DNA from 3 places in the Bacillus sp. AK031 genome. Region 3 is predicted to be linked to each of the others. Evidence: riboswitches for the same ligand, from Rfam matches in the RefSeq annotation. Region 3 holds a riboswitch; each other region holds the start of a gene.
The links. Region 3 has a riboswitch for cyclic di-GMP ahead of M1E09_RS01635 (GGDEF domain-containing protein). Riboswitches for the same ligand answer to the same signal wherever they lie in the genome.

Region 1: linked by a shared signal. The riboswitch ahead of M1E09_RS18355 (EAL domain-containing protein) and the one ahead of M1E09_RS01635 (GGDEF domain-containing protein) in region 3 are both predicted to bind cyclic di-GMP.
Region 2: linked by a shared signal. The riboswitch ahead of M1E09_RS00305 (amidase) and the one ahead of M1E09_RS01635 (GGDEF domain-containing protein) in region 3 are both predicted to bind cyclic di-GMP.

What each region holds. Positions count from the first base shown of each region.
Region 1 is NZ_CP096424.1:3,580,802-3,587,909, reverse strand. It holds gene M1E09_RS18365 (hypothetical protein) at 1-113, opposite strand, end outside; gene M1E09_RS18360 (DUF2161 domain-containing phosphodiesterase) at 397-1,137, shown strand; cyclic di-GMP riboswitch class I at 1,220-1,304, shown strand; gene M1E09_RS18355 (EAL domain-containing protein) at 1,428-2,189, shown strand; gene M1E09_RS18350 (sensor domain-containing diguanylate cyclase) at 2,205-3,149, shown strand; gene M1E09_RS18345 (NAD-dependent succinate-semialdehyde dehydrogenase) at 3,260-4,678, opposite strand; gene M1E09_RS18340 (fatty acid desaturase) at 5,083-6,105, shown strand; gene M1E09_RS18335 (histidine kinase) at 6,274-7,108, shown strand, end outside.
Region 2 is NZ_CP096424.1:62,800-69,907, reverse strand. It holds gene M1E09_RS00320 (DUF1836 domain-containing protein) at 1-700, shown strand, start outside; gene M1E09_RS00315 (YitT family protein) at 752-1,612, opposite strand; gene M1E09_RS00310 (ATP-binding protein) at 1,831-3,045, opposite strand; gene M1E09_RS00305 (amidase) at 3,165-4,040, opposite strand; cyclic di-GMP riboswitch class I at 4,086-4,175, opposite strand; gene pelG (exopolysaccharide Pel transporter PelG) at 4,254-5,705, opposite strand; gene pelF (GT4 family glycosyltransferase PelF) at 5,665-7,108, opposite strand, start outside.
Region 3 is NZ_CP096424.1:331,328-338,435, reverse strand. It holds gene M1E09_RS01650 (dihydroorotate dehydrogenase) at 1-1,671, shown strand, start outside; gene M1E09_RS01645 (acetamidase/formamidase family protein) at 2,078-2,992, opposite strand; gene M1E09_RS01640 (hypothetical protein) at 3,162-3,359, shown strand; gene M1E09_RS01635 (GGDEF domain-containing protein) at 3,399-4,442, opposite strand; cyclic di-GMP riboswitch class I at 4,513-4,598, opposite strand; gene trhO (oxygen-dependent tRNA uridine(34) hydroxylase TrhO) at 4,875-5,849, shown strand; gene M1E09_RS01625 (RDD family protein) at 5,958-6,770, opposite strand; gene M1E09_RS01620 (stage II sporulation protein M) at 6,880-7,108, shown strand, end outside.

The DNA of each region.
Region 1 (7,108 bases), 1.1 Mb from region 3:
ACTTTATAATGATGATAAATGGTTAATGTAATTCCGACCATGCTCAGTATAGTAGATAATATTGTACTTTTTAGAAGCCTGTCCATGACGTTATGATTATTAAAGCTAAACATTCAAACATCCTCCTCATTCAAATTCTCATTGAAATTATTATCTCTCCAAAACGAAACAACGATTCCTTAAATTAGATTATTGCTTACAAGGGGGCTTTCCAAAAGGAATTTTGCCTGGCGTCCAGCTCCAGCTCCCGAAGCTCCTTACACCGCCGGAATGTACCCGGCCACTCGAGTTATTTGTCTGTCGGGATTAATCAAGGCGCTTCAGCTTTTGATGATATAATAAGGATAAAAGTATTAATCAAACGTTTGATTAGTTTTATTTGGGAAGGTTTTTATCATGAGTGAAAAGAAAAAGATATTGGAAGTCGACTTGTATAAGCCGATACAAAAACATTTCACGAAGGAAGGCTATAAAGTCAATGGTGAAGTGAATGATTGTGATTTGACGGCTCTCAAAGAGGATGATCTCGTTATTGTGGAGCTCAAGCTCAATTTGACTGTCGACCTGCTGATTCAGGCGGCCAAACGCCAAAGGCTGTCAGACCTGGTTTATATAGCAATCCCGCGGCCGAAAAATATGAGATCACGACGATGGAAAGACACCTGCCATCTTGTGAGACGGCTCGAATTAGGTTTGATCACCGTCTCGTTTACGACGAAAACGCCAAAACTTCAATTTATCCACCATCCAGAACCCTTTGATATGATGAAAAGCAAAAGGGGAGGAAGCCGGAAGAGAAAAGCTCTGCTGGCAGAGATTGAAGGCAGGAGTGCTGATTACAATGTGGGCGGGAGCAATAAAACGAAAATCATGACGGCTTATAAAGAAAATTGTATCCAGATTGCAAGTTATCTTGGCGAGTGCGGGCCTTTACGTCCGAGGGAACTTGTCAAACTTGGAACCGGCAATAAAACACAGTCGATCTTAAGTAAAAATTTTTATAAGTGGTTTGAGCGTATTGACCGGGGCATTTATGAGATTTCTGAAAAAGGAAAGCGGGACTTAAAGGAGTTTCCTGAACTAAAGGAGCATTACTTAAGGGAAATGGAAAGCAGACAACAGGAAATCAGTCCGTAAAAATAGTTTAAATATTCTTCTAAGTTATATTGCGCCAAGGACTAAATACCTATATAATTAGTTTGTAAATAATTTCAAAAAAATTTGATAAAGGCAAACCCATCGAAAGGTGGCGACGCAAAGCTAAAGGGGCTAAAGTCTGAAGACGATGCCAGCCAGCTGCCGGATTTTCACATGTCTAAAAGACTGTTCCGGAAGAGGAATGGTCTTTTTTTGTCTGTAAAAACTTCACCACCCCTTCAAGCGGCGGACAAACATCAAACTATCTGATTAGGAGTTTTTTTCACACCATGGGATTAACATTATCTGATATCATCACTGAAGAAAAATTTTGGAATGTCTTTCAGCCTGTCTATAATCTGAATAACAACAGCATTATCGGTTATGAGAGTCTCTTTCGATGCGACTTTGATTCTAATCCGGAACTGGTATTTTGCCATGCCAAGAAATACGGCATTCTTTATGAACTTGATACTGCTGCCATCAAAAGGTCGATTAACGTGTTTAATGAATTCTTTTCCCTCAACAACAAGAGCTTTCCTTACCTGTCTGTCAATCTATTTCCTTCGACCATTAAGCACCCTTTTTTCATAAAGTTTTTAGAGAATCTTCTTGAAAGAGTGGATCTTCCCCCTGAAAAGGTCGTTCTCGAAATAAATGAAGCAGAACAAAATGATGATTTTGTACAGTTCAGGAAGGTACTGCATGACTTGAAATCAAGGGGCTTCCTGATTGCGATGGATGACTTGGGAAAAGGGAACTCGTCATTGAAAATGGTTCTGGAGCTCCAACCGCAAATCATTAAATTTGACCGGTATTTCTCAAAAGACTTATCGGTACATCCTAAAAAGCAGGATCTTCTAAAAGCGATTCTTGATTTTGCAAAAGATGAAACTCGATTTATCCTTGAGGGGATTGAAACAGAGCCCGACCTCCATACAGCAAGGGAAATTGGTATTGAGATGGGACAGGGATATTTGCTGGGCAAGCCGGAGAAATTAGAAGACTGCGAAAAGAAATTTAGAAATGTTATCACTTCATATAACTTGTAGGCAAGGAGGTTGTCTATGGATGCATGGACATTAACGGCCGGGGTTGCGGCGGGTATTTTACTTCTGAAAAGCTATGATTATATCAAAAACTCCAGTGCAAGGGAAAACGAAAAAAGAATTTTTCAGCTTGTCGAACGGTCAAAGGATATCATTTATTATTGCGAAACAAAGCCTGTCCTGAAGTTCAGTTATATGAGTCCTTCCATTGACAGCATCTTGGGGACGGGGGTCTTGAAAAGGCTGATGAAGGATGCCCGGCATTCACTTGAACTCCTGCATCCCGATGACATGGAAGTTGTCAGCAATAAAATGTCCGGACAGCTTGACTACAGCGACCCAATCATCCAAAGGTGGAGAGATGCAGAAGGCAGTTATAAGTATTTCGAAGAGTATGCCACCCCGATTTATAAGAACGGTGAAATGATAGCGATCCAGGGGGTTATCCGCAATATCGATGAGAAGATGCGGCTGCAGGAAGAATTGATGTATAAGGCTCACCATGACAGTTTGTCTGGCTTATATAACCGTGGCTTTTTTGAAAAAGAAGCCGATCATCTGAATGAAAAAGAAGATATGCCGGCCGCAATTCTACTTTGTGACCTGGATGAACTGAAATACTATAATGATTATCATGGACATAAAACCGGCGATGAATTAATCAAAGAAACGAGCAAAATTTTCAGGTCACTTCAAAATGACAATCTCATCATTTCCAGAATCGGCGGCGATGAATTTGCTGTGCTGATAAAAGATACAAACCAGCACTCTCCTGAAGAAGTAAAGAAAATCATCCTGCAAAAAATAGCGAGTTATAACCGCTTCAGCAGGACGATCAAAATCATGATCTCCATCGGTTTTGCCTCCAGTTCAAGTTCCATCGGCAAAATGAATGAGTTGTACACATCAGCCGATAAGCATATGTACGAGGAAAAAAGGAAGAAAAAGAGAGTGCATTCCTGATTGAAAGGTGCCTGGTATAATAGGCGGATTAAGTATCATGCGCTCACATCCAGAAGAATAGAAGATCAAAAAAGATGGCCGGAAATGTTCACGGCCATCTTTTTGTATTCTTATAATCCTAACGAAATATATTTCACTTCCAGGTATTCTTCAATGCCGTGATGTCCGCCTTCCCGGCCGAGCCCGCTTTGCTTGAATCCTCCGAATGGGGCCTGCGGGGTCGAAGGCAAGCCATCATTCAAACCGACGATCCCATACTGCAGAGCTTCACAAATTTGAATTCCTTTTGTGATGTTTTCTGTGAAAACGTAGGCTGCCAGGCCATATATGGAATCGTTGGCACGCTGCACGACTTCTTCTTGTGAAGTGAAAGAAGTGATGGGTGCCAGCGGTCCAAAGGTTTCTTCCCTCATGCAGAGCATATCGTCTTTTATATTGGAGAGAATCGTAGGCTCAAAGTAAAGTCCATTGTCAGTATTGCCGCCATATTCGATAGATGCCCCTGAGCTCACCGCATCATCAACATGGCTTTTCACTTTTTCTACAGCACGTTCATCAATAAGAGGGCCGATGTCCACACCGTCTTCCAGTCCGTTGCCGACTTTCAGTTCTTTAACTCTCTCAACGAGTTTTTCAGTGAATTCTTTTTCAATCGACTCGTGAACATAAATCCGGTTGGAGCAGACACATGTCTGCCCGGCATTTCTGAATTTAGCTGCGATGACACCACTTACTGCCTTCTCTATATCACAATCGTCCATCACAATCACCGGGGCGTGCCCGCCAAGCTCCAGGGAGACTTTCTTAACCGTTTCTGCTGCACCTCTCATCAAGAGTTTGCCGACCTGCGTCGAACCTGTGAACGTAAGCTTGCGAACCCGTGTATCGGCAAGCCATGTTTCACCAATTTCTTTTGCATCTCCTGTGACAACGTTAATGACCCCTTTTGGTATTCCGGCTTTTTCTGCCAGCAATGCCAGCTTTAATGCCGTAAGAGGTGTCTGTTCAGCCGGTTTGATGACCACGGTGCATCCGGTAGCGAGAGCGGGCGCTACTTTTCTGGTAATCATGGCAGCCGGGAAATTCCAGGGAGTAATGACAGCCACAACTCCCACAGGCTGCTTTTGGACAAACAGGCGTTTATTCCGCTGAGTGGCCGGGATCGTCTCGCCGTACACCCGTTTACCTTCTTCGGCATACCAGGAGATGAAGCCATTGGCGTATTGAATTTCGCCCATTGCTTCTTTTAATGGTTTTCCCTGTTCCATTGTCATGGTCCTGGCAAGATCCTCTTTATTTTCGTCAATCAGTTTGTGCCATTTGAACAGAAGCTCACTTCTTTCATAGGCAGAATATTGAGACCAGTCAAGAAAGGCTTCATGGGCAGCACCGACGGCCATTTCCGCTTGTCTTTTCCCACCGTTAGGAATAGTAGCAATGATCTTGGAGTCAGCCGGGTTGGCCACTTCAATTTCCGGGAGATCATGTCCGACATCTTCTCCGTTGATTCTCATAGAGTATTTTTCCATAATAGCCCTCCTGAAATAGATTTTCTTTATCTGAGTTCATTATATCAATTTAAAAAACACTGATAACAGAAATCAGCCCTGCATTTAAACCAGAACGTTTTAATGCAGGGGCAACCGGGGTATATGAATCTTTGGTTGTGGGGGTGGGAGTTGGCTGCTGCAGTCGACAAATTCCGGGTAATGACAGTCACCAAAAAGTCTTTTGAAAAAATGAAATAATGCTTCAATTTTTTGCTCATGCTAAAGGGGAATCAAGTTAAATTCTCCTTTAAAGGCTTATTTATCCAGTGTTTTCCATCACCCATGGCACTTGTCATATTTTGTCATGACAGATGTATCTGCCATTATTTTTATTATTTCTTTTTACAACATCAACAGAAAAAGAGGAAAGGAACTAAAAGTAAATGACAAAACAAAAGACGAATTTATTAAGAAAGCAGGTGTCTCCGTTTGAGGGTTCGGAGACGGCTAAAAGTGTTTTCCAGCTGGTAACAACATTAGCTCTGTTCATTTCAGTATGGATTCTTGCTTATTTAAGCCTTTCTGTTTCATACCTGCTGACCCTTGCTGCAGGAATAGTAGGGGCAGGTCTGCTTACACGGATTTTCATCATCTTTCATGATTGCTGTCACTACTCATTTTTCAAAAATCGCAAGGCAAATCAACTAATAGGCACCATCACTGGCGTCATTACACTGTTTCCGTTTTATCAATGGCAGCATGAGCATTCCGTCCACCATGCGACGAGTTCAAACCTGGATAAACGCGGAACCGGTGATATCTGGATGATGACGGTCGATGAATACAAGAGCGCACCATTCTTGAAAAAAGTCTCTTACCGCCTTTACCGCAATCCGCTTGTAATGTTCGGGTTAGGCCCTATTTACGTATTTTTGATCACAAATCGTTTCAACCGTAAGGGAGCACGCAAGAAAGAACGGATCAATACATATATCACGAATATTGCCATTGCCGCCATCGTTGCGGTACTTTGCTATAGTGCCGGCTGGCAGGCATTCCTGCTCGTACATGGAACCATCTTCTATATTGCCGGCATTATGGGCATATGGTTATTTTATGTTCAGCATACATTTGAAGATTCCTATTTTGAAGAAAATAAGGAGTGGGATTTTGTACTCGCTGCTGTAGAAGGAAGTTCATTCTACAAGCTCCCGAAAATCCTTCAATGGTTTACAGGAAATATCGGTTTTCATCATGTACATCATTTGGCACCGAGAGTACCGAATTATAAGTTGGAGGATGCCCACCGCAGTAATGAGCCGTTGCAGCATGTTCCGACTATCACCCTTGCTACGAGCTTAAGATCGCTCAGGTTCAGGCTTTGGGATGAGGAAAAAAAGAGGTTTGTCCGTTTTAAAGATATTAAGTCTGTTTCAAAAGTAGAAAATGTAACCGTCACAGATTAAGCTTACTTCTGCGATCCAACTCTCCGGTTGGATCGTATTCTTTATGGAAAAATGATGTAAAAGAAGATAAGATGAAAGTAATATAGTTTCCAAGATCACAATAGCTGGTTTATTACATGTACTGCAACCAGCTGCCAGACAAAAAGTCGCAAAAGAAGAGGTTCTGCAATGCTGAAAAGATATCTTGATTTTCAACGCAACAGCGGGGTTTCCCCATATATATGGATCATTTTATACATACTGCCATTTTATTTTATATTCCAGTCTTCCTCGATGATCGTGATGATAAGCGGAACGATTTTGACCATCCTGTTCTTTGTCTTCTATCAAATCGCTTTCTTCTCAAAAGGGTGGCCGGTTTATTTATGGACGTTTATCCTGATTGGGATTTCAACAGCTTCCACATCACTGTTCAGCTATGTGTATTTTGCCTTCTTCCTTGCTCATTACATCGGGAATATCAAAGAGCGAAAGACATTTCTAATCCTTTACTTCGCACATCTGATCAGTACGACGGTTTCGATCAATATTACGATTGTGCAGGATGAGGCTCTGTTCATTAAGCAGTTCCCGTTTGTTATCATCATCTGGATCAGTGTCATTCTGCTTCCGTTTAACATCCATAACCGCAATGAACGAGGGCAGCTTGAAGAAAAACTGGAGGATGCGAATAAGCAGATTTCGGAGCTTGGCAAACTTGAGGAAAGACAGAGGATCGCCCGTGACCTGCACGATACCCTTGGCCAGAAATTGTCATTGATTGGGTTGAAAAGCGATCTGGCCAGAAAGCTGATCAACAAGGATCCTGAAAGGGCTAAGCATGAACTGAAAGATGTTCAGCAGACAGCAAGAACGGCATTGAATGAAGTCCGGAAAATGGTCTCTTCGATGAGGGGCATCCGGCTGGAAGATGAGCTCATTACAGTGGCGAAAATTCTTAAGGCTGCAGAAATCCAGTTTGAAGGGGTAAAAGAATTGGATCTGAAAAATGTTTCCCTGCTGA
Region 2 (7,108 bases), 270 kb from region 3:
GACAGACCCTACACCTTTAATGGTATTGCAGGATGCCTGGGCAGCGGTCCATAAGAAAGAAGTGGAGAGCGGCAAAACATTAAAAGCCTTCATTTCGACTGAAATGCCTTCTATCTTTGATAAATTATTCAGGATGGAAAAAGGAGAGTTTGGTTTTTCCATTAATGAAATCGTCTCTCTGGGAAATCAAATTGAATTTACGAACCTTTCTCCAAGCACCGTACAAAACTGGGTGAAGCGGGATGTTAAAGAATTGATCGGGACCCCGCAGCTCGGCAGGAAGTATACCATTGACCAAGCAGCCATTTTATTTATCGTAGAAGATTTGAAAGCCTCGCTGGACTTTGAATCGATCCGCAAGATTTTGACGCTTGTTTTCAACAACCCTGAGGATCGTACCGACGATGTCATTAACCCGGTCATACTCTATTCTGCCTATGCATCTGTTTTTGATAAAATCCACCACCATACATCACTGCAGGCCGGAATAAAGGAACATACACCCATGAACTTGTTTATCGAACGGTTCATTAAAGAAGAATGCCAGGCACTGGTGGCATCTTTAGAAGGAATCAGTGCTGAAGATCGCGATATCGTACTGAATGTCCTGATTGTATCGGCACTCACCGTACAATCTGCCTATTACCAATCCATTGCAAAAAGGTACATGAATGCAGCGCTCTTTTTGACCGGATTGTAAAAACAAAGTGACGGTCATGCTTCACTTTACAAGCAAGACCGTCCCATCGGTTTAATGAATATCCCTTTTCTTAAATCTGCCTCCGCGCACCTCATTGATATCTGCCACTGCCAGGAAAGCGGTCGGGTCCAGCTCTTCTACGATGGCTTTTAATTTTGCTTCTTCCAACCTGGTCACAATACAAAAAATGACTCGTTTATCCTCTCCGGAATAGCCGCCTTCACCCTTCAGATAGGTAACCCCTCGTCCAAGGCGGGCCAGGATGGCATCCCCGAGTTCCTGGTCTTTATCACTGATGATCCATGCCGATTTCGATTCATCGAAGCCATCAATCACGATATCAATGGTCTTGAAGGCAATGACATAGGCAAGGATAGAATACATCGCCCGATCCCAGCCAAGGACGAATCCCCCCCACGCAAAAATGAACACGTTGAAAAACATGATGAATTCACCAACCGAGAAAGGAAACTTCTTATTCAACAGGATGGCAAGAATCTCGCTCCCATCCAAAGCGCCGCCATACCTGATGACCATTCCCACTCCGGCACCCAGCACGATACCGCCAAACACAGTCGCCAGAAGCATGTCCTGTGTAAAAGCTGCCACATGATGGAGAAAGCTGGTGGCAACAGATAACACGGCAATTCCCAAAACAGTCGAGATTGCAAAAGTTTTTCCGATCTGTTTGTATCCTAAAAAGAAGAAAGGGATGTTCAACAGAAAGATAAATACCCCAAGTTTAATGCCTGTCAACTTATATAGAAGGATTGAGATACCGACAATTCCGCCATCCATTATCAAGTTGGGCACAAGAAAGACTTCAATTCCCAAAGCCATCAAAATGGCACCCAGCAAGATGAAGAACGTGCGCTTGATCACTTTTCTGGTACCCAGCTTCCCGTGATGCAGTTCTTTATGAATCTGCTGTTTGATCGACTCTTCACTCAAGTTGCTCCTCACCTCTTTATTCCATATTGTCGGACTTGTCCCTTTACCCCACCATATGTCGAAATTCATTAATATAGAACTGGAGGAAGAGAGGATAGTTTCACGTGAAACATTTTAAGAGGTTCCAATAATAAAAAAGGTTCTTCTGTCTTAGAAATCAAGAATCAGAAGAACCTTCTCTATGCCTCACTGAAAGGAAAGCGAATGGTGACTGTTGTTCCTTTTCCTTTTGAACTGGCGAAGTGGATGGTGCCATTATATTTTTCTGTAATATTGAAGCAAATCATGAGGCCGAGTCCTGTTCCTTTACTCTTTAATGAATAAAAAGGAGTGCCCAGCGAATTTACTTCCTCCTCGGACATTCCGCAGCCCCTGTCCGTTACTTGAATTTCGACTTTATCATTTATCCTTTCCGCTTTAACAAGTATGGATGCCCCCTGCGGAGAAGCCTCGATGGCATTTTTAATAAGGTTTATAAATAGCTGTTTCAGCTCAATGGAATTCGCCCGGACAAAACAATGTGATTCCACCTGCAGATCGATATGATTGTCGTGCAGCAAGCCGTATGTTTTCAAGAGCTCTGTCACATCATTTAGGATGCCCTTGATTTCCACACAGTCCTGGGCTAATTCTTTATTCGGTTTGCTTAAGGTTAGAAATTGCGAAATGACCTGTTCCGCGGTATCCAGTTCATCAATCATTAAATTGAAATTCTTTTTATGGCTCTGGGTAAACGTTTCATCAGCTGAGTAGAATTGCAGAAACCCTTTTACTACAGTAAGGGGATTTCTGATCTCATGGGCGACTGCAGCTGCCAGCTGTCCGGTCGTCTTTAACCTTTCAGAGTTTTGAAGCTGTTCAAAGTACATACGCTGTCTTTCCATCCGAATATCAGATAAATAGAATATAAAATATATTATTATCTGGCTGCCGATAATATTAATGACATTGCCGGTGATATCCATATAGATGTAATCATAGAATTGTCCTTTATCAACAAGCACTATATAAAAAATCGATGCCGACAGTAACAGAGAATTTAATAGCATGGTAAAGTAGAAAAGCCTTTTATCAAAAAACAGAATCGACAGTGCGGGAATAAAGCAGATGAATATGAACGTGGACCAGGTTTCAGGGTATAAATAAAAAAGCATATAAAAATACGCGGAAGCTACAAGAATGATGAGGACTTTTAGTTTGCCGGTTTCAAAAAGGGGATAAAGCAGCAGGCATAAAGATAACGAGAGCACAAGGCCTGTATGTAAAAGATACCCAGTATTGTAAAGATCCATTCTGGAATTGACCACAAATAACCCTGCTGCCATCAGCACGATTATCAGGAAAACAACTCCATAATATAACTTTTTATGAGAAAGTGCCCCGAACTCCTTCATCCATTTCACCGTCCTTACTGCATTGGATACCTGTAACTATCTTACAATAGAATCTATTGATCAAAAAGGGTTATTTCCAACTAAAAGAAGATACCCTGCTATAGGTATCTTCCGAATTCTTAAGGCTTCATCGTCATCCAGCTTCCCACATGGTGGATGGCTGTTCCGTTAAAACCCTGTACATCTTCATAATAAGCTTCGACACTTCCAAGCTCGGTTTGCATATATGATTCTCCCTCTTCGAAAAAGGAGATATTGTTCCCTTCGTCTGTCTTTCCGGTTTCCACCCCTGCAACCAATGATTTAGAATACTTACCTGCCCACTCAACTTCATTCCTGACAAGGTCTATGATCAATGAGCCGCTATCCCGGTAAGCCATAATCGTAACGCTATCGGTCGAGCTGATCACCCACTCGGCCAGCAAGCCTTTACCATATATATTGTTATAGGAGATCTCATCAAACCAGAACGGCATGTCCACTTCTAGAGGGAGGCTTAAATGGTCTGCGCTGTTTTTGGCTCTTACCAGCAGCGCTTGATAGGATTTCACTGTCGCTCCCCGCTTTGTGTTCCAGCGGGTGTATAGATAAGGTTCCACATCAAGGTGGACACCAGAGAATTTTTGCTGTGATGAAGAGCCGTTTTGGTAGATTGCCAGCCAATCCATCAGGCGGTCCTGGTTGATATACCCTTTTGGCGCAACCCAATCAGGAGCTCCGTCCAAAGCATAGATCTTCATGCCTGCAGATGATGCTTTTTCGATGAAACTGCGGTATACCGAGGGTGCAATATCCCTGTCGATTTGCACATATACCTTGTTAAGCCCTTTGCTCTCTAGAAAGTCCAGCGTACCCGCTTCATCTTTGACAATCATCCATGGATTCCAGAGCCAGGTTGCCCGGTCTTGTTCTGATACTGCATCCACATGAAAACCTGCCCCTCCAGGTAGTAAAAAACTGAACAATAATACTACAGCCATTATCCATTTTTTCAACGGATTTCTCCTCCATTCTGCAAGCCGAGGCACACAGAACGGGCACCTGGCAACCTGACAACCATACACTGCAAGCAGCGTTTAGGCTCATGGCTTTGCGTCCTTCCCTTTCGGAGAAGTTTGCCTTTTTCAGATTATTTTGCTCTTATTATAGCTTTTTCATAATCGAGCGTCTATAAATTTTTTTTTGCTGAAATCTCTTAAAATGCTGCTTTATTCTTTTCCTCCCCTTACCCCTCCATTGAAGTAGTTCAATTTTTCCGCCAGTTTATCCATCGATCCTCTCTCTTCCCTGATTACCAGCGGCTGCCGGCAATATGTGTAGTAGTCTATATTCTTCTTATAGTAGGCAAGCCTCCACAGAGCTGCCAGCACCCCGATGAAGCCGCCTGCAAAACAAGGGATGCCAAGATTCCCTTCCACTATCACCATGACAGCCATTGTGGACAAGGTGACCGCCATATAGCAGGCCATAATGAAAAGAGCCCCTTTTCGATCATCAAAGTAGAGCAAGATCTGCATGACAATAAACATAATGATGAAAAAGCAGTTTCCAATGACCAAAATAGAAAACGTATCGGTTTGAGCGGATGAAAGGGGGATTGCCGTTATTCCCAAGATGATCGCCAATATGGTGAAAATCATTTGTACCTGCATAATATTGGAGAGCTCCCGGAACAGAACGAAAAACATTTTCTTCTTTGTTTCGTTAATTTCCCTCAGGCTGTGAGGCCCCATTATTTTGGCGAAGAAACGTTTATATACCTTATAAAAGTTCGTTTCCATAGAAACCACAAACAAAACCATTGCCGGAATGATGGTTAGATACGCATAGAAGATCGGAACATCATAGAAAGGGGCCATGACAAAGGTACCACCTACTTTAACTTGCCAATTACTCCCCCAGACTATGAAGATATGCCCGAATAATCCTGCCACATAAAACAAACCATTAAGAAATAGTGAAGGATATTTTTTAAAGTAGAGAAGAAAATGGAAGTAGTTCGTGTTGGTCTTTGGAAACCGTATCCTAATACTCCTGACCATAAATAGAATAATGACCAGGAAGCCTGCCCCCATGCAGCCAAGAAGATGTGCGGCTGTTAGATTATCCATAGCCAAGGAGATTGCGGACATGGCTATGATTGCAAGGACTGCACCGCTTAAGTAGCCTTTTACAATCACCATATATTTTTTGACTGCGGATAAATAGATACTGAGAGTATTGATGATCAATAATTCAATGAAGAATAAATAGGAGACTGTTTTAAACAACATACCCAAAGGGGAAAGGGAATAAAAAATAAAGGCCAATACTCCCCCTGCCAGCAAGGTGATTGCTAAAATTCCATATAGAGAGGACCTGATATTTATTTCTTCATTTGTGTAAATTTGGTCAGCGACATATCTTGTCAACACCAAGATAAATCCGCCGGAAATCAACTGTGAAAATATAAAACCATACAAGGTCCCCGCTAATACAAGCTCTCTTTCGATGAACGGTGATCCTGCCTCTCTTAAAAGGTACTGTGCCGCAATCAATTGAAGAATACACACGATCATCGGCCCGGAAATGATCAGTGTAGAATGCGCATACATGCGCAGCCCATTAAAAAATGACCTCTTATTCATCAGCTTCTGCAGTTGAAATCCTATTCCCGCCATGAGAATCCCCCCTTTCACCATAAATTGCTTTATAATGCTCTACAAACTTCTTCATGGAAAAGTGGGCCTCCACCCTTTTTCGGCCGTTCTCCCCCATTTCTTCACGTTTATCAGGATTAAGCCCAAGCTCTATCATCGCTTTGGCCAATTCAGAATAATCCATGACAGGGACGATATGCCCTGCCGGCCCAAAGCCATCCTCCATGCCGAACAGGATTTCTTTACAGCCGCCTACGTCTGTGCAAACAAATGGCTTTCCACTTGCCAGCCCCTCCAATAAAACAAGCGGCTGTCCTTCACTGATGCTTGAAAGCACGAGAAAATCCATTTGTCCCATGAAATCCCTTACATCGACAGTGCCTGTAAAAATGACATCATGGAGGTTCATCAATTTAATCAGCTTGAGACATTCCTCATAGTACTCGGGCTCTTCATCATACGGTCCGAAAATATACAGCTTTGCATGGGGGATTGTTTTCTTGACAACATTGAAGCCCCGGATCATTGTTTTTATATCCTTTATCGGCACAACCCTTACAAAAGCACCGATATGAAGAGTATCTTTGTCTTCCGGCAGCTTTCCAGGGAGATCCTTAAACCGGGCAACTGTTACACCATTGGGAACAATCGCGATTTTTTCTTCAGGACAGCCAATTTCCATCTGGATCTCCTTATTCTTGCCAAACAGGGTGATGACCTGGTCGGAGTTGTGATAGGCAGACTTGGATAAACTGTAAAAGTACTGTATCCACAAGTCCTTAAAGTGGCCATTTATCAAATCTGTTTTAATAATTTCTTCTTCTCGCTCTCTTGTATAAATTCCATGTTCTGTTAAGAGGAAAGGTTTATTGTATCTGTATTTGCTATAGGCGCCCATCACCCCTGCATATCCCGTTGATATGCTATGGTAAAGGTCTGCTTCAGGAGCAGGGTGGCTCAGGCACCAAAATAAAGGCAGCAGCATGGACCTTAAAGACCAATAGAGTTCTGTAAAAGGAAGATCAGCGTAATTTTCCATACATATTTCTTTAGCTGCATCTACCAAATCGCTGCTGGTAATGAAGTCAGGAATGGAATCGATATCGATCCCTTTGCCTTCAAAGAGAGAGAAGAAATCTTCCCATTCTTCAGTCTCATTAACAACAAGGTTTCTTATCGCCTTTTTTTGAGAAGCATCCAGGTTATACTTCTTTCCCGGATTGACTGGTTCTGTTAAATAAGAATTCAAAAACACTTCTTTTATTTCTACCAGGTTTTCCGGCAGTGGGTATTTATATTTTCCTTTATCTTTCTCATCAGCAACGATGGCATAAAAAACAAATTCATGCTCCGGCATTGAGGTAATGAGTGTCTGAACCCAAGAGGACACCCCTCCGACAATATAGGGGTAGGAACCTTCTGCG
Region 3 (7,108 bases):
GCCTCCCTTCCATTCGGTTCTCATGTCATCAATTTTTTAGGGAGGGAAGAAAGCTCTCTCTCTTTGAGGCAGCAAATAGATGGAGTGGCTTTTGCCAATCCTGTGGGGCTGTCGGGAAAAATTGACCCTTTCCTGTCGGGCACAAAAGCTTTTACAAATTTAGGGTTTGGCTTCCTAGAGGTTGGCCCCGTTTCATTAGAGGGAAAAAGAGATTGTGATGGGCCAATTGTCGACAATGCGAATCAGAAGGTCTTGTTTCAGAAAAGTTCAATCGGGGCGAATGTTGCCATCGATAAACTTAGAAACGTTAAGAGAAAACAACCTATTCTTATTAGGCTGGCTGGCAGTAACAGTGAAATCAAGACCTTGATACAGCAGCTTGAAGGGTTTGCCGACGGATTTATTTTAGATGAGGCTAATGACAGCTTCGCTTCCCTTACAGAGAAACCGATCTACCTTTCTATCTCATCTGTTGATAATTTTAAAGTTGGCGAGCCCGATTTCCATTCGGGTGTCATCATAGATTTGGATGAACAGAATAAGGATGCAGATTCGATTCAAATTAAGAAACTTAGAGAACGCGGTTTTTCAAAAACGATCATTACATCTGGTGCTATTAGAGAACCTCAGGATGCAATGGAATTGCTTGATGCGGGTGCCGATTTGGTTATGCTCTCTGGCGGCTATGTATTTTCTGGCCCCGGGCTGACGAAACGGATTAAAGAGGCATTGGTGTCCAGAGCCGAACCTGCGGTCTTGCCACAACAAGGCTGGTTCGCCTATTGGCTATTCGGTCTGTTTATCTTCCTCGGCGGGTTGCTTGCTCTGTTATTCAGCATTACATCAATTATTTTGCCTTATGACGAAATGTTCCTGGGAATGAAACGGGAAGCAATCTGGTCATACAACAAACGAATTATGCTGTTTATGGCTCATGACCGGATGACGCTCGCCGGCACGATGGTTTCCGGCGGGATCGTTTATATGAAACTGGCCAAGTATGGAGTTCGCAAGCAGCTGAGGTGGGCTAAGCAGGCAATAGACGCAGCAGGTATCACCGGGTTCCTTGGGATTTTTGCGTTTATAGGATTCGGCTATTTTGACTGGCTTCACCTGATTTTCTGGCTCGTGCTGCTTCCGTTTTTCGTGTACGGCTTTGTTAAAACTAAGGAGATTGCGGGAACTCCCGCTTCGGCCAACCTGAGGAACCACCGCTCGTGGAAGAAGTCCTTATATGGACAGTTTCTGTTTGTGTTATTAGGGTTTTCCTTTGTGCTTGGAGGGGTTGTCATCTCGTTATACGGCGTGACATCTGTTTTCGTCCCTACCGATCTGCTGTATCTGTGTATGTCTCCTGAGCAATTACAGTCCTTTAACGAAAAACTCATTCCGGTAATTGCTCACGACCGGGCTGGATTCGGAAGTGCATTATTGAGTGTAGGTTTGCTTGTTCTGATGCTTGCTCTTTGGGGCTTTCACCAAGGAAGTCGCTGGGTGTGGTGGACGTTTCTGTTAGGAGGGTTACCCGCTTTTATCGCAGGGATTTATATTCATATTGCCATCGGGTACACGAGCTTTGTTCATTTATCACCAGCATATTTTGCCATCCTGCTTTATATTGGCGGTTTGCTGATGACCTATTCATTTTTTCATAAAGAATCAGATGAGTGAGTTGAGCGCCGGAATGACCTCTCGCCCATAGAGAAAGGGACAAGGCTGCTTCTTTAACCTTGTCCCTTCGACATATTTCCCCGGGAATTGTTGGAATTTTTGTTGTTTATATTGTGTTTAACTGCGGTATTAAGGTTATATATACAAACTAGGCCAATTAGAGCAGTTCTTCATCAAGACATCACTAGGAAAAATCCAAAAAAGGAGCGATTCTTATGAAGATTAAAGTGAAAAGCTGGAGAATGCTTACGCTGCAGGATAAAATGTTCATCTTGAAAGCAATCAGCCAACGTTCTCAGTTGAAACAAAGTGCCTGAAGTTTCCTATATCTACACTAATTTATCCAAGTTTTGGCCGGCCTAGTTCGTTCATTTTTTCTTCCTTAAAACCCTTCCCTCTTCCAACTCTACTCATTTGATTTCACAAATGTTGGATAACCGATTCCATCTAAAACATATCTAGGTACAAAAAACCTTGCCGTCATCAACGGGTCAACGATTTGTGAGATTTGCGACTGTCCGGATGCACTGAAAAGCATGGTGAGTTCGTTGAGAGTCAATTCAGTATGCGGCAGCAGAGTGTTGATCATGATTTCAGTTGCACTTTTGGCAGCTTCATCAACGGTCGGCTTGGAAACGATGACTGCAAGCCCCTCTTTATTTTCCACAAAAGGATAAGGAATGGCTGTGCCTTTCAGCACTTCCAATTTCACTGTCACGTTTCCGGCAATTTCAATTCCGGTCACACTGATTTCCCCGTCTCCCATTGCGGCATGCAGATCTCCCAGTCCAAAAAGTGCTCCTTCCTGGAAAATCGGTAAATATATTGTACTTCCTTCGGCGATCAGCTTGGTGTCCATGTTTCCGCCGTGTGGTCCAGGCGTTCCGTTGGAGACAGCCCCTTCAGCGGGTGCGGTTCCAATGACGCCGATCATCGGATTGAGCGGAATTTTCAGTTTATCGTTAAAAACAGCATAGTTATCCTCTATCGGAATCATTTTGACTTCCGCTTTCTCGATCCGGTGGCCCATCACCCCCTGGCCCGGTTCTACCATCATGACTCCCCGGTCTTCCAATTCGATTTTTTCAATGCTTACTTTTAAAATATCTCCCGGTTCAGCATTCTCGACATAGATTGCGCCTGTTGCAGGATTGATTTGGTCCCAGTCCATGGCAGTCAGTACCGTGTTCTCTGAAGTGATCTGGTCTCGAAAACAGTCGCAGGTTTCAATAGTCAGAGTTGTGCCGGATGGTACTTTGTGTGAGATTATATTTGCCTTGCTGAAAGCGTAAAAGATGTGTTTTTTCGATATAGTGGTCATTGTGGATCCCCCTTCTTTACGATTTTATCTTTAGAGTACCATATCGTGTTAAAGATACTTACCCTACTCTGGCTATGACCCTCGAAATTTTTTTAAGTTTATGTCAGCCTTCAGCGGGAAAGTAATAACTGAAAATACCAGACACTTACCGCGAAGGGAGAAAATCACATTGAAGAACTTTCAAGTAACATTTCATTTCGCCAGTGACCATACAGTTGTTAATTTTATAGAAGAAAAGACGGAATCCCAGGTGCTTCATAAGGTTTTCGGCAATAACTCCAGCTACTTTGATTATAAGGAAGATAATGTCCTTTATCGCGTGGCGCTGGACAAAGTGACTCATGTTTCGATTAAAGAAGTGGACTAACACTAAAAGGATGAAAGCCAAGTTGCTTTCATCCTTCTTTTATGCCCGGGAGTATGTCAATACCAGGTTCCTTCCGCTGTTTTTGGCTTCGTAAAGGGCTTTATCGGCTCTGTTCAATAGGGAGTCCAGAGTATCGCCGCTTTTCAATTCCGTCACTCCGAAGCTCGCGGTTAGATTTCCGATAATCGAAAATGAATGCTGTGAGATATGCTCCCTGATACTTTCAGCAAAAGTTTGTGCTTCTTTTAAATCTTTATTTTTTACTATCAGCATGAATTCCTCGCCGCCCCAGCGTCCGAGGATATCCCTCTTCTCTAGCATTCCCTTTGTGATTTTGGTGAACTCCTTCAGCACAAGGTCACCGGTGCTGTGACCATAAGAATCATTGATTTGCTTAAAATGATCAATATCCAGGTAGATAATCGAAAGTTCTCGCTGAGCCTTGATTGCATTCAGCAGCACTTTGTCGATTTTTCTGCGATTGGGAAGGCCCGTGAGATAATCAGTGTTGGCCATCTCCTCCAGTACCTCTGCTTTAATATAGGTTTGTTTTACCGTCTGTAAAAAAAACAGGGTCATGATGAAAACAAGGTTTGCGAACATGTATTGAATAAGGATCGATACCGCAGGAGTGCCGATCAAGTCAGGAAGCTTATATATCCCTACGCACAAGAACCAACAATACGTAATGGCTGTCGCAATCAATGCCCAGCGGATATTCAGAAGCAGAAACAGGAACATATAAAACATCGGCATCCAGAATGTAAAAGGTCCGAGTGACATGGTTTGCTCTAATTCATAGCTGACAACATAGGTAAACTTGATGGCAGCGACAAAACAGATGGCAATAATCATGAATTTTTCTGCCATTTCAATCCAGTCTCGTTTGAAAAATACAATATAAAGCGAAAAACTATAAAGGGCAACAAGGACAGGAAGAATGATCATATTAACAGGGTCCGGATTTGGCAAACGGCTTTCATCGTACCAGCCCAAGCTGGCGACAATCAAAAAAATCGGCAGCAAAAAAGCATAAAATCTGTACTTTAATTTTTGTAACGACAACGGAATTGCGTTTACCATAAGAATTCTCTCCCTGTATCATCTATTCTTGTGCAAATAAAAAAACGCACTAAAATGGGCGCAATTCGTGTTGTGCAACTGGCTGGCATATCCCTTCGGATGGTAGCCCCTGTAGTTTTGCGTCCCAGCCTTTCGACTGATTTGCCAATATTCAAAATGTAGTTCTTATTTCCTATATCTTACACCTGATTTACTTTCAATTCAAGATTTAAGTGTGTTAAAGCTATTACCCCAATCTTTGCTTTATGACTTTAAAGCACTAAGAGGGACTGTGTGTGGTGACTGTCACGACCCGGTTTTTGTCGAATGACACTGAAATGTAAAAAATTACAGTAATACTTTTTACGTTTTTTTGCTATAATAGACAATCGTAAGAGAAATGGCATATTGCATTTATATCTTGCAAATATAAATCGATAGGTGGAATTGAATATGAGTGAAACAAAACCTTACAGAGTCCTTCTGTACTACAACTATGTAACAATTGAGGACCCTGAGGCTTACACGAAGTATCACAAGAAACGTTGTGAAGAAATGGGCCTTAAAGGTCGAATTCTGATCGCATCTGAAGGGATCAACGGAACGGTTTCCGGAACGATCGAAGCGACAGACCAATACATGGAAATGATGAAAAACGATCACCGCTTCCATGATACAATTTTCAAAATTGACGAAGCGGATGAGCATGCTTTCAAAAAATTGAAAGTAAAATATCGTCAGGAGCTTGTTACACTAAGGCTTGAGGATGATGTCAACCCTCATGAAATCACTGGTGAATATTTGGAGCCGAAAGATTTCTATGAGCAGATTCAACGCGAAGATACAATCTTGCTTGATGCAAGAAATGATTATGAATATGATTTAGGACACTTCAGAGGAGCGATCAGACCGGATATCGAAAACTTCCGCGATCTTCCAAACTGGGTCCGTGAAAATAAAGATATGCTAGAAGGTAAAAAAGTAATCACATACTGTACGGGCGGAATCCGTTGTGAAAAATTCTCAGGCTGGTTAAAACGTGAAGGCTTTGAGGATGTAGCACAATTGCACGGCGGCATCGTGACTTATGGGTATGACCCGGAAGTTCAAGGCGACCTATGGGACGGCCAGCTCTATGTATTCGATGAAAGAATTGCCGTGCCGGTCAACCGTAAAGAACATGTGGTTGTCGGGAAAGACTACTACACAGGCGAACCTTGTGAGCGCTATGTGAACTGTGCGTACCCGCCATGTAACAAAAAAATCCTTTGCTCTAAAGAAAATGAGCATAAATATATGAGAAGCTGCTCTCACGAATGCCGTACTCATGAAGAGAATCGCTACGTAATGGAGCACAACCTTTCTGAAGAAGAAGTAGCAGAAAGACTGCAGAGAATTGAAGAAGAAGATAACGCTGTAAAAGCATAAATTATATATTGAAAGCTTGAGGATCTCATCCTCAAGCTTTTTTATTTCTTCATCGCTTTAAAGCACTAAGAGGGACAGTCCCTCTTAGTGCTTTAGAGTACTGAAGTGTCAGAGTTCGAATTCCCATTCATCTTTCATATACAGATAGGTGACGAGCAGGCAGTTTTCGAGCTGCTCGAAGGTTTTGCCGTCCTGGTCGATTCCGGCTTTCGGGAGGATGATTTCGGCGATTTGCCTTGTCAGGATGTTTCGCTGATCCTCTTCCAGTCCGTTGAAACGCTGGCTGTAGGTTTTGAGCAGCTTCCACTCTTTTTCCCCAAGCGGCTTCAATGCTCCCTCATCGAAGTTGATGCTTTCTTTGCTTAATCCTCTTGACGCTATTTCTTTTTCAATTGCCGTTTTCTTCCCCGGCTTCTTTTTCCCTCGTTCATGGACGACAATCGTTCCAGCTGTGATATCGCCGAGGCGTTTGTGTTTGCTGTGGAAGAATACCATCAGCATGCCGACGAAGTAATAAGCCGGCAGCATATCAATGATTCTCACCAGGTTACGGATAAAACTTGATAACAACGTGATGCTCTGGCCGTTTTGCTGGATTACGCGGATACCTATTAATTTTTTCCCAAGCGTTCTTCCACCGGAAAAGAATTCATAAACGAAAAAATATCCCCAGTTAAGGACGAATATCGCCACCACTGCAAGCGCAAGCGTGCCGGAACTAAACGCCTGTGTTTCCATCAAAAAAGGATCATACGTCTGCAAATTCATGGACATGATCACTAAAATAATGATGACTATATTAATAACCGTTAACAGCAGCTGGTCAATCATGAACGCTGCTGCCCTGCTCCCGAGCCCTGCAGTCTGAAACTGAAGAGACACATACTCGGGAGTCTTTATATCTACTTGCTCATCATGCATTATGAATTCCTCATTTCTTGTCTTTTGTACTATAATAGTAGATAGGTGACAGGCACGACCCGAAGTTTGTCGAATACATTCAGAATTTTTAAAAAAGCAGGTGTTACATATGAATTCGAAACAATTCATCCAGCAGAATCGCCAGGAGTGGAAAGAGCTGGAGGAACTTATCGCCACCATGCACAAACGAAAAAGCAAAATCAAGGGGACGGATATCGACCGATTCAGCCGGCTCTATCAGAAAGCCGCCCAAAATTTGTCTTACAGCCAGACCTACTTTCCCCAGGAAGAAGTCACACCTTATTTAAATGATCTCGTCTCAAAATCTCATAATCTTT